Regions from separate parts of the Azospirillum baldaniorum genome, predicted to be linked through region 1. Evidence: riboswitches for the same ligand, from Rfam matches in the RefSeq annotation. Region 1 holds a riboswitch; the other holds the start of a gene.
The links. A riboswitch is a leader RNA that binds a small molecule or an ion and turns the genes downstream of it on or off. The one in region 1 is predicted to bind S-adenosylmethionine.
Positions count from the first base shown of each region.

Region 1 (3,395 bases):
CGCCAAGGGCCATCTGGTGGCGGCCCTGTACGGTCTGGCGGCGGAGGAGGGGGAGGGCAATTCCCGTCCGCCCGGCGTCAGCCCGTCGGCCGTCGCGCATCTGCTCTGGCTCGCCTTGCAGATGGACGAGGCGCTGCAGCCGCTGGACGGTGACGGGACGGTTCGGTTGCCTTGAGCGGAGGGCGTTTCCCTCCCCACGATTCAGGGGCCCAACTCCGCCTCACCCCACCCGTTCCGGTCGGCGGCCTACGCGGCCGTGCCGATGCGGGAAAGCTCGAAGGGCGTCGTCTGGTAGATCTGGTTGATCCAGTTGGCGAACAGCAGATGGGCGTGGCTCCGCCACCGGTTTTCGGGCGGCTGGCTGGGGTCGTCGTCGGGGAAATAGCCGTGGGGAACCGGCGTGGCCGCGTCCTTGGCGACGTCCCGGACATACTCGTTGCGCAGCGTGTCCGTGTCGTACTCGATGTGGTTGAACATGTGCAGCGACCGGTGGGCGGCGTCCTCCAGCAGGCAGGGGCCGGTCTCCGGGGAGTCCAGGAGCACGCGCAGTCCGCTTTCGGGCGGGAGGTCGTCCTCGCGCACCTCGGTCCAGCGCGAGACCGGGATGGGCACGCCGTCGGACAGGCCGCACAGGTAGGGCGAGGCGGGGGCGCGGTTGCGGTGCCGGAACACGCCGGACGCCTTGCGCGGCAGAAGATGCTTCGGCACGCCGTGGAAGTGATGAACGGCGGCCTGCGCCGCCCAGCAGATGTTCAGACAGGCATGGACGTGGCTCTGCGTCCAGTCGAAGACCGAACACAGCTCGTCCCAGTAGGACACCTCCTCGAAGGGCATCGTCTCGACCGGAGCGCCGGTGATGATGAAGCCGTCGAACGTCTCGCGGCGCGCGTCCTCCCACGACCGGTAGAAGGCGCTCATATGGTCCGCCGCGGTGTTGCGCGGCACATGGTTGGTGATCCGGATCAGCGACAGCTCGACCTGAAGCGGCGTGTTGCCCAGGAGGCGGGCGATCTGCGTCTCGGTCCGGATCTTGTCGGGCATCAGGTTGAGCAGGCCGAAGCGCAGGGGTCGGATGTCCTGCCGGATGGCGTCGGCCTCCTGCATGACCATGACCCCCTCGGTCTGCAGGGCGGTGAAGGCGGGAAGATCGTTGGGTATCCTGATGGGCATGACTCGTCCGGCTCCGCTGTCGGTGCATCGGTCGGAACAGACGTCATGGCGAACCCCGTTTGTTTGCCGGTCCGGCCACATCCCCCTTCGGGACGCCACCTTGCTCGGGAAAGCAGGTTGGCGTTGAGCGTCCGCTCAACTCTTGATGCGCGGTGCACATTATACGGGCAGCGGCGGCTTGGCAACAGGAGTGGGGCAACGGCGGCGGAACCGGGATTTCGTCAGACGGGAAAGGCCGGGTAGAACCATGTGTTGAGCAGGAGCAGCAGCGCCCAGAAGCCGATCTCCAGCGTTTCGGTGAGCGGTTGGATGCGCCGGATGGCGCCATAGACATGGACCGCCAGCATCAGCCCGAACACACAGAACAGAACGTCGAAGGCGTAGGCGGTTGTCTCCACCGTCGTTGCGCCGCGCAGCATCAGGAACTCGACGATCAGGATGAACGCCCCGAGGCAGCGGCCGAAATAGACGGCGAGGTCGGTGTCCTGCGGGATGCGCCACAGCATCAGTCGAGCCCAGGCGAGCGGCGCGATGAAAATCGGCAGGGCAAAGAAAAGCGTCGTGCCTATCATCAGGACAAGCAAATAGGTCTGCGCGTGCTGCGCATAGAGGCCCAGCATGGCGGCTCCTCCATTTTGTATTCTTGATGAGACAGTGACCAGTAACGGTCATGGAGTGCCGGGACAGCCGCCGGTTGTCAAACCGATTGCCGCGCGCTTCTTCGAAAGTATGAGGGGACGCGGGACGCCGGAGCCCACGCCGCGGCGGGGCTGCCGGTGGACGGTCCCGCGGCCGCCCACCGGTCCTGTCGTGCGATCCTCAGGCGGCCTTGATGGCGACGAGGAAGTTTTCCACCTCGCTCTTCAGGCGCATCGCCCCCTGGTTCAGGTCGCCGGAGGCCGACATCACCTGGCTCGCGGCGCTGCCGGTCTCGGTCGCGGCCTGCGACACGCGGCCGATGTTGCTGGTCACCTCCTGGGTGCTCTGCGCCGCCTGCTGGACGTTGCGGCTGATTTCCTGGGTCGCCGCACCCTGCTCCTCGATCGCGGCGGCGATGGAGGAGGAGATGTCGTTGATCGAGGAGATGGTCGCCCCGATCCCGCGGATGGCGCCGACCGCCCCGCCGGTGGCCGCCTGGATGGCGCCGATCTGCTGGGCGATCTCCTCCGTCGCCTTGGAGGTCTGGTTGGCGAGGCTCTTGACCTCGCTGGCCACGACGGCGAAGCCCTTGCCGGCCTCGCCCGCCCGTGCCGCCTCGATGGTGGCGTTCAGAGCCAGCAGGTTGGTCTGGGCGGCGATGTTCTGGATCAGGTCAACCACGTCGCCGATGCGCTGGGCCGCTTCCGACAGCCCCTGCACGGTGGCGTTGGTGCGGTCGGCCTCGTCCACCGCCTTGCCGGCGATGCCGGCCGACTGCGACACCTGCTGGGAGATCTCGGTGATGGAGGCGGCCATCTCCTCCGACGCGGCGGCGACGGTCTGCACGTTGGCGGAGGTCAACTCGGCCGCCGCCGCCGCGCTGCCGGCCTCGGCCCGCGTGTGCTCGGCAATGTCGGTCATGCTGCGGGCGGTGGTGTCGAGCTGAGACGCCGCGGCGCCCACGGTCTGCAGGACGCTGTGCACCGCGCCGTCGAAGTTGCGGATCAGCGAATCGATCCGCTCGGTGCGGCGGCGCTTGTTCTCCTCCTCGGCGGCCTGGGCGGCGGTCAGGCGCTCCGCCTCGATCAGGCCGTCCTTGAAGACCTGCACCGCGCGGGCCATGGCGCCGATCTCATCCCGGCGGGTGCCGCCCTCCACGGCGACGCCGAGGTCGCGCTTGGCCAGACGGTCCATGATGGAGGTCAGGGTGACGATGGGCCGGGCGACCGACTTCGTCATGGCGATGCCGGCGAACAGGCAGAGGACCGCCACGAACGCGATGGCGCCCAGAATCCAGTTCTGCGCCCCGACATAGGTGACCCGCCCCCTGTCCGCCGCCTTCGTGGCGTTCTGGACGTTGGAGGCGGTCAGCTCATTGATGAGCGCGGAGCATTCATCGAACGCCTTGCGCGATTCTTCCCGGTACACGCCCGTGGCCTTCTCGTTCTCGTTGGCCCGGGAGGGCGGAAGCAGCTTGCCTTGGCTGATTTTCAGATAGCTGTCCCACGCCGCCTCCCAGCGCTTGAAGGTCTGGGTTTCCCAGCCGGGGGCCAGCAGCGGTTCATACTTCCGCCGGGCCTCCGCCA
Region 1 is NZ_CP022253.1:697,792-701,186, forward strand. Features, by position in the region: gene Sp245p_RS03225 (hypothetical protein) at 1-175, shown strand, start outside; gene Sp245p_RS03230 (homoserine O-succinyltransferase) at 247-1,170, opposite strand; SAM-I-IV-variant riboswitch at 1,220-1,324, opposite strand; gene Sp245p_RS03235 (hypothetical protein) at 1,392-1,790, opposite strand; gene Sp245p_RS03240 (HAMP domain-containing methyl-accepting chemotaxis protein) at 1,990-3,395, opposite strand, start outside.

Region 2 (3,395 bases), 520 kb from region 1:
GCTGTTCAGCGCCGCCCTGAAGCGCCCGCCGCCGGCTCCCGCGGTGTCGGCGCCCGCCGCCCCGCCGGAACCGTCGCGGGTGGAGGAGGCGCTGAAGTCCATCGACCCGGACAGCCTGACGCCGCGTCAGGCGCTCGACGAGTTGTACCGTCTGCGGGGATTGCTCTCCTAAACGGGAATATTTGCGAATGGATGCACGCCATTGTATGAAAATCCGCCGCCGCAGCGTCCCGTGCCATGGGCAAGGGGTGCTGTCATCCAAGCGGCGGGAAGGGGGTGTGTTTATTGACCCCTGGTAAGGTGCTGGTGATCTGCACGGTCATTCAGACGGTCGTCGCGATCCTCGCGCTGCTCGTCGCCGTGCTGTAACCCAGACGACGGAGGGGCGGCGCTGCAACGCCGCCCCTCTTTTCGTGTGCACGCCCGTCCGGCCATCCAAACCGTCCGAAGCGCGCGGTACCGGAGGTGTCGTCTATTGACCACTGGTACAGGAAATATAGCGCTGAACCACAGCCGCCGCAATCCCATCCCATGGGTGCTACGCCCGTTCCACGGCGTCCTCGTCCATCGGGGCGCCGCGGTCATGGATGGGGGTAACGTGGCGTTGGGTGGCGGGGCGTTGCGCGTGGCGCAGCTTCTCCTCCACCGCCTCGTTCACGAACTGGTCGAGCGAGCGGCCCTCCCGCTCGGCGGCCTTCGACGCTTCGGATTCCAGCGACTTGTGCAGATGAACCATTCGGTGCCTCCCCCAACGCGGAACGGACTCTGTCCGATGCTTCAGATGGGAAGCCCGCGCCCGCGCTGCGAGCCGCCTTACCCGGAAGTGCCGTCCCGATCGGAAGCGTCCGGCGGGGCGCTCGCGGGTGGCAGGAGCGGCTTTGCGTGCAGCGCGCGGGCGGCGACAGCCATCGGGTCCTCGCCCGGCGCGCAGGGATGGGTGGCGGCCAGCAGGGCCTCGGGCACGCTGGCGGCGATGTAGTCGGCCACCGTCTCGTGCACCGGGATGATCATGGCGATGCGGGTCAGGTCCACCACCTTGCGCACCTGCCCGGACGCGCAGAGCAGGGACAGGGCCTTGCCCGCCGACAGGGCCTCGCCGTTCATCACCAGCAGCAGGCCGATGCCGGCGCTGTCGACGAACTCCAGCCCGGTCAGGTCGAGGAGGTGGCGGCGCTCCGGTCCGTCCTTCACGTCGGCGATGGCCTGCCGCACCGGGCCGGCGTCCTGGCTGGTGAAGCGCCCGGTGAGCACCAGACGGGCGAAATGCCGCTCCTGCTCCTTGCGATACTGCACGGCCCGCACCCCCTCCTGACGTCGCGCGGCCATGATCCGGTCCGGGCCTTCGCCGGGCAAGCGGGCGGCGGCCTGCGGTCCTGCGCGATGTTGACGCAGGGCAGCCCCTTTTTGTCACGGCGTCCTTGTCCCTTGACGGCGCGCCGCCGCGGTCCTACAAGCGGAGACACGTGGTGATTTGGTCGACCGGCTTGCGGGCCACGTAAAACAACCCGCTAAAAAGGTCCGAGCCGCGTCCGCGCCTCGACCCGATCGGTCGGGGCGTTTTTTGTTGTGCCGGTCTGCCCCGCCGGCGGACAGAGGAGACACAGCGGCCATGGCGCGCACCGATCATCGCAATCCCAACGTCGCGGGGCTTCGCCCGCGTTCCCGTCTGGTCCATGGCGGCGTCCGCCGCTCGTCCTTCGACGAGACCTGCGAGGCGCTCTACCAGACCTCCGGCTTCGTCTACGGCTCGGCGGAGGAGGCGGAGAGCGCCTTCGTCAACGACGGCTCCCGCCACGTCTATTCCCGCTTCCGCAACCCGACCACGGCGATGTTCGAGGACCGGCTGTGCGAGTATGAGGGGGCGGCCTGGGCCTACGCCACGACCAGCGGCATGGCCGCGGTGCACGGCGCCCTGTGGTCGAACCTGCGCACCGGCGACCGCATCGTGGCGCCGCGCTCGCTGTTCATCTCCTGCTATTGGGTGATCAAGGAGCTGTCGGCCCGCTTCGGGGTCGAGGCGGTCTTCGTCGACGGCACCGACCTGTCCCAGTGGGAAGAGGCGCTGGCCAAGCCGACCAAGGTCGTCTTCCTGGAGACGCCCAGCAACCCGGGGCTTGAGGTCGTCGACCTGCGCGCGGTCAGCGCTCTCGCCCACAAGGCCGGGGCCAAGGTGGTGGTCGACAACGCCTTCGCCACGCCGGTGCTGCAGCGCCCGTTCGAGATGGGCGCCGACGTCGTCATCTATTCGGCGACCAAGCACATCGATGGCCAGGGCCGCTGTCTGGGCGGCATCATCCTGACCAACGACAAGCAGTACGGGTCGGACGTGATCCACCCCTACCTGCGCCACACCGGCCCGACCATTTCGCCCTTCAACGCCTGGCTGCTGCTGAAGGGGCTGGAGACGCTGGAGCTGCGTGTGTCGGCGCAGAGCGCGGCGGCCCTGACGGTGGCGGAGTTCCTGGAAGGCCACGCGAAGGTGGAGCGGGTGCTCTATCCGGGTCTGGCCAGCCACCCGCAGCACGACCTCGTCCGCAGCCAGATGACCGGCGGCGGCACCATGCTGTCGATCTTCCTGAAGGGCGGCAAGGAAGAGGCCTTCCGCGCCCTGAACGACCTGCGGATGGTGATGATCTCCAACAACCTGGGCGACTCCAAGAGCCTGATCACCCACCCCGACACCACCACCCACTCCAAGCTGACGGTCGAGGAGAAGGCGGCGGCGAACATCCGTCCGAACCTGCTCCGCCTGTCCGTCGGGCTGGAGGACGCCCAGGACATCGTCGAAGACCTCGACCGCGCGCTCGCTTCCCTGTAAAGACTGGACCCGGAACCAAATGCTGCAGTGCAGCGTTGGCGTCCGGGTCACGGTTTTTTCGGCCCGGCCGGGCCTTCCGGTCCGGTCGGGTCCTTTGGTGAGGTGGAGCGAATGGCGAGACGCAAGGCCGGCAACGGCGAACCGACGCAGCGCTTTCTGACGGTGGCGGGCGATCTGACCCGGACCGGCGTCAAGACGGGCGAGATGGGGGTGGCGGCGGCCCAGACGATCGGCTACCGAACCGCGATGATGGCGGCGGCGATGAACAACCCCATCGACCTCGCCAACCCGGAGTTCGTCCGGATGGGCTCCGAGAAGGTGGAGGCGATGGTGGAGGCCACCCACGCCGTCGCCAAGGGCATCGGAGAAATGCAGCAGGCCTGGATGACCCTGATGCAGGGCCAGCTTCAGGCGGCCATGGTGATGGTGACCGGCCTCGGCCAGTGCCGCAACCCCGTCGACCTGATGGAACTGCAACGCCGCACCGTCACCGAGACGGTCGAGGCCGGCATCCACGCCGCGCTCTACATGGTCGAGTCGGCCACGGCTCTGACCCAGGCCGGCATGACCCCCGCCT
Region 2 is NZ_CP022253.1:173,952-177,346, reverse strand. Features, by position in the region: gene mutS (DNA mismatch repair protein MutS) at 1-172, shown strand, start outside; gene Sp245p_RS00755 (hypothetical protein) at 539-736, opposite strand; gene Sp245p_RS00750 (STAS domain-containing protein) at 814-1,326, opposite strand; SAM riboswitch at 1,454-1,533, shown strand; gene metZ (O-succinylhomoserine sulfhydrylase) at 1,610-2,818, shown strand; gene Sp245p_RS00740 (phasin family protein) at 2,930-3,395, shown strand, end outside.
Region 2: linked by a shared signal. The riboswitch ahead of metZ (O-succinylhomoserine sulfhydrylase) and the one ahead of Sp245p_RS03230 (homoserine O-succinyltransferase) in region 1 are both predicted to bind S-adenosylmethionine.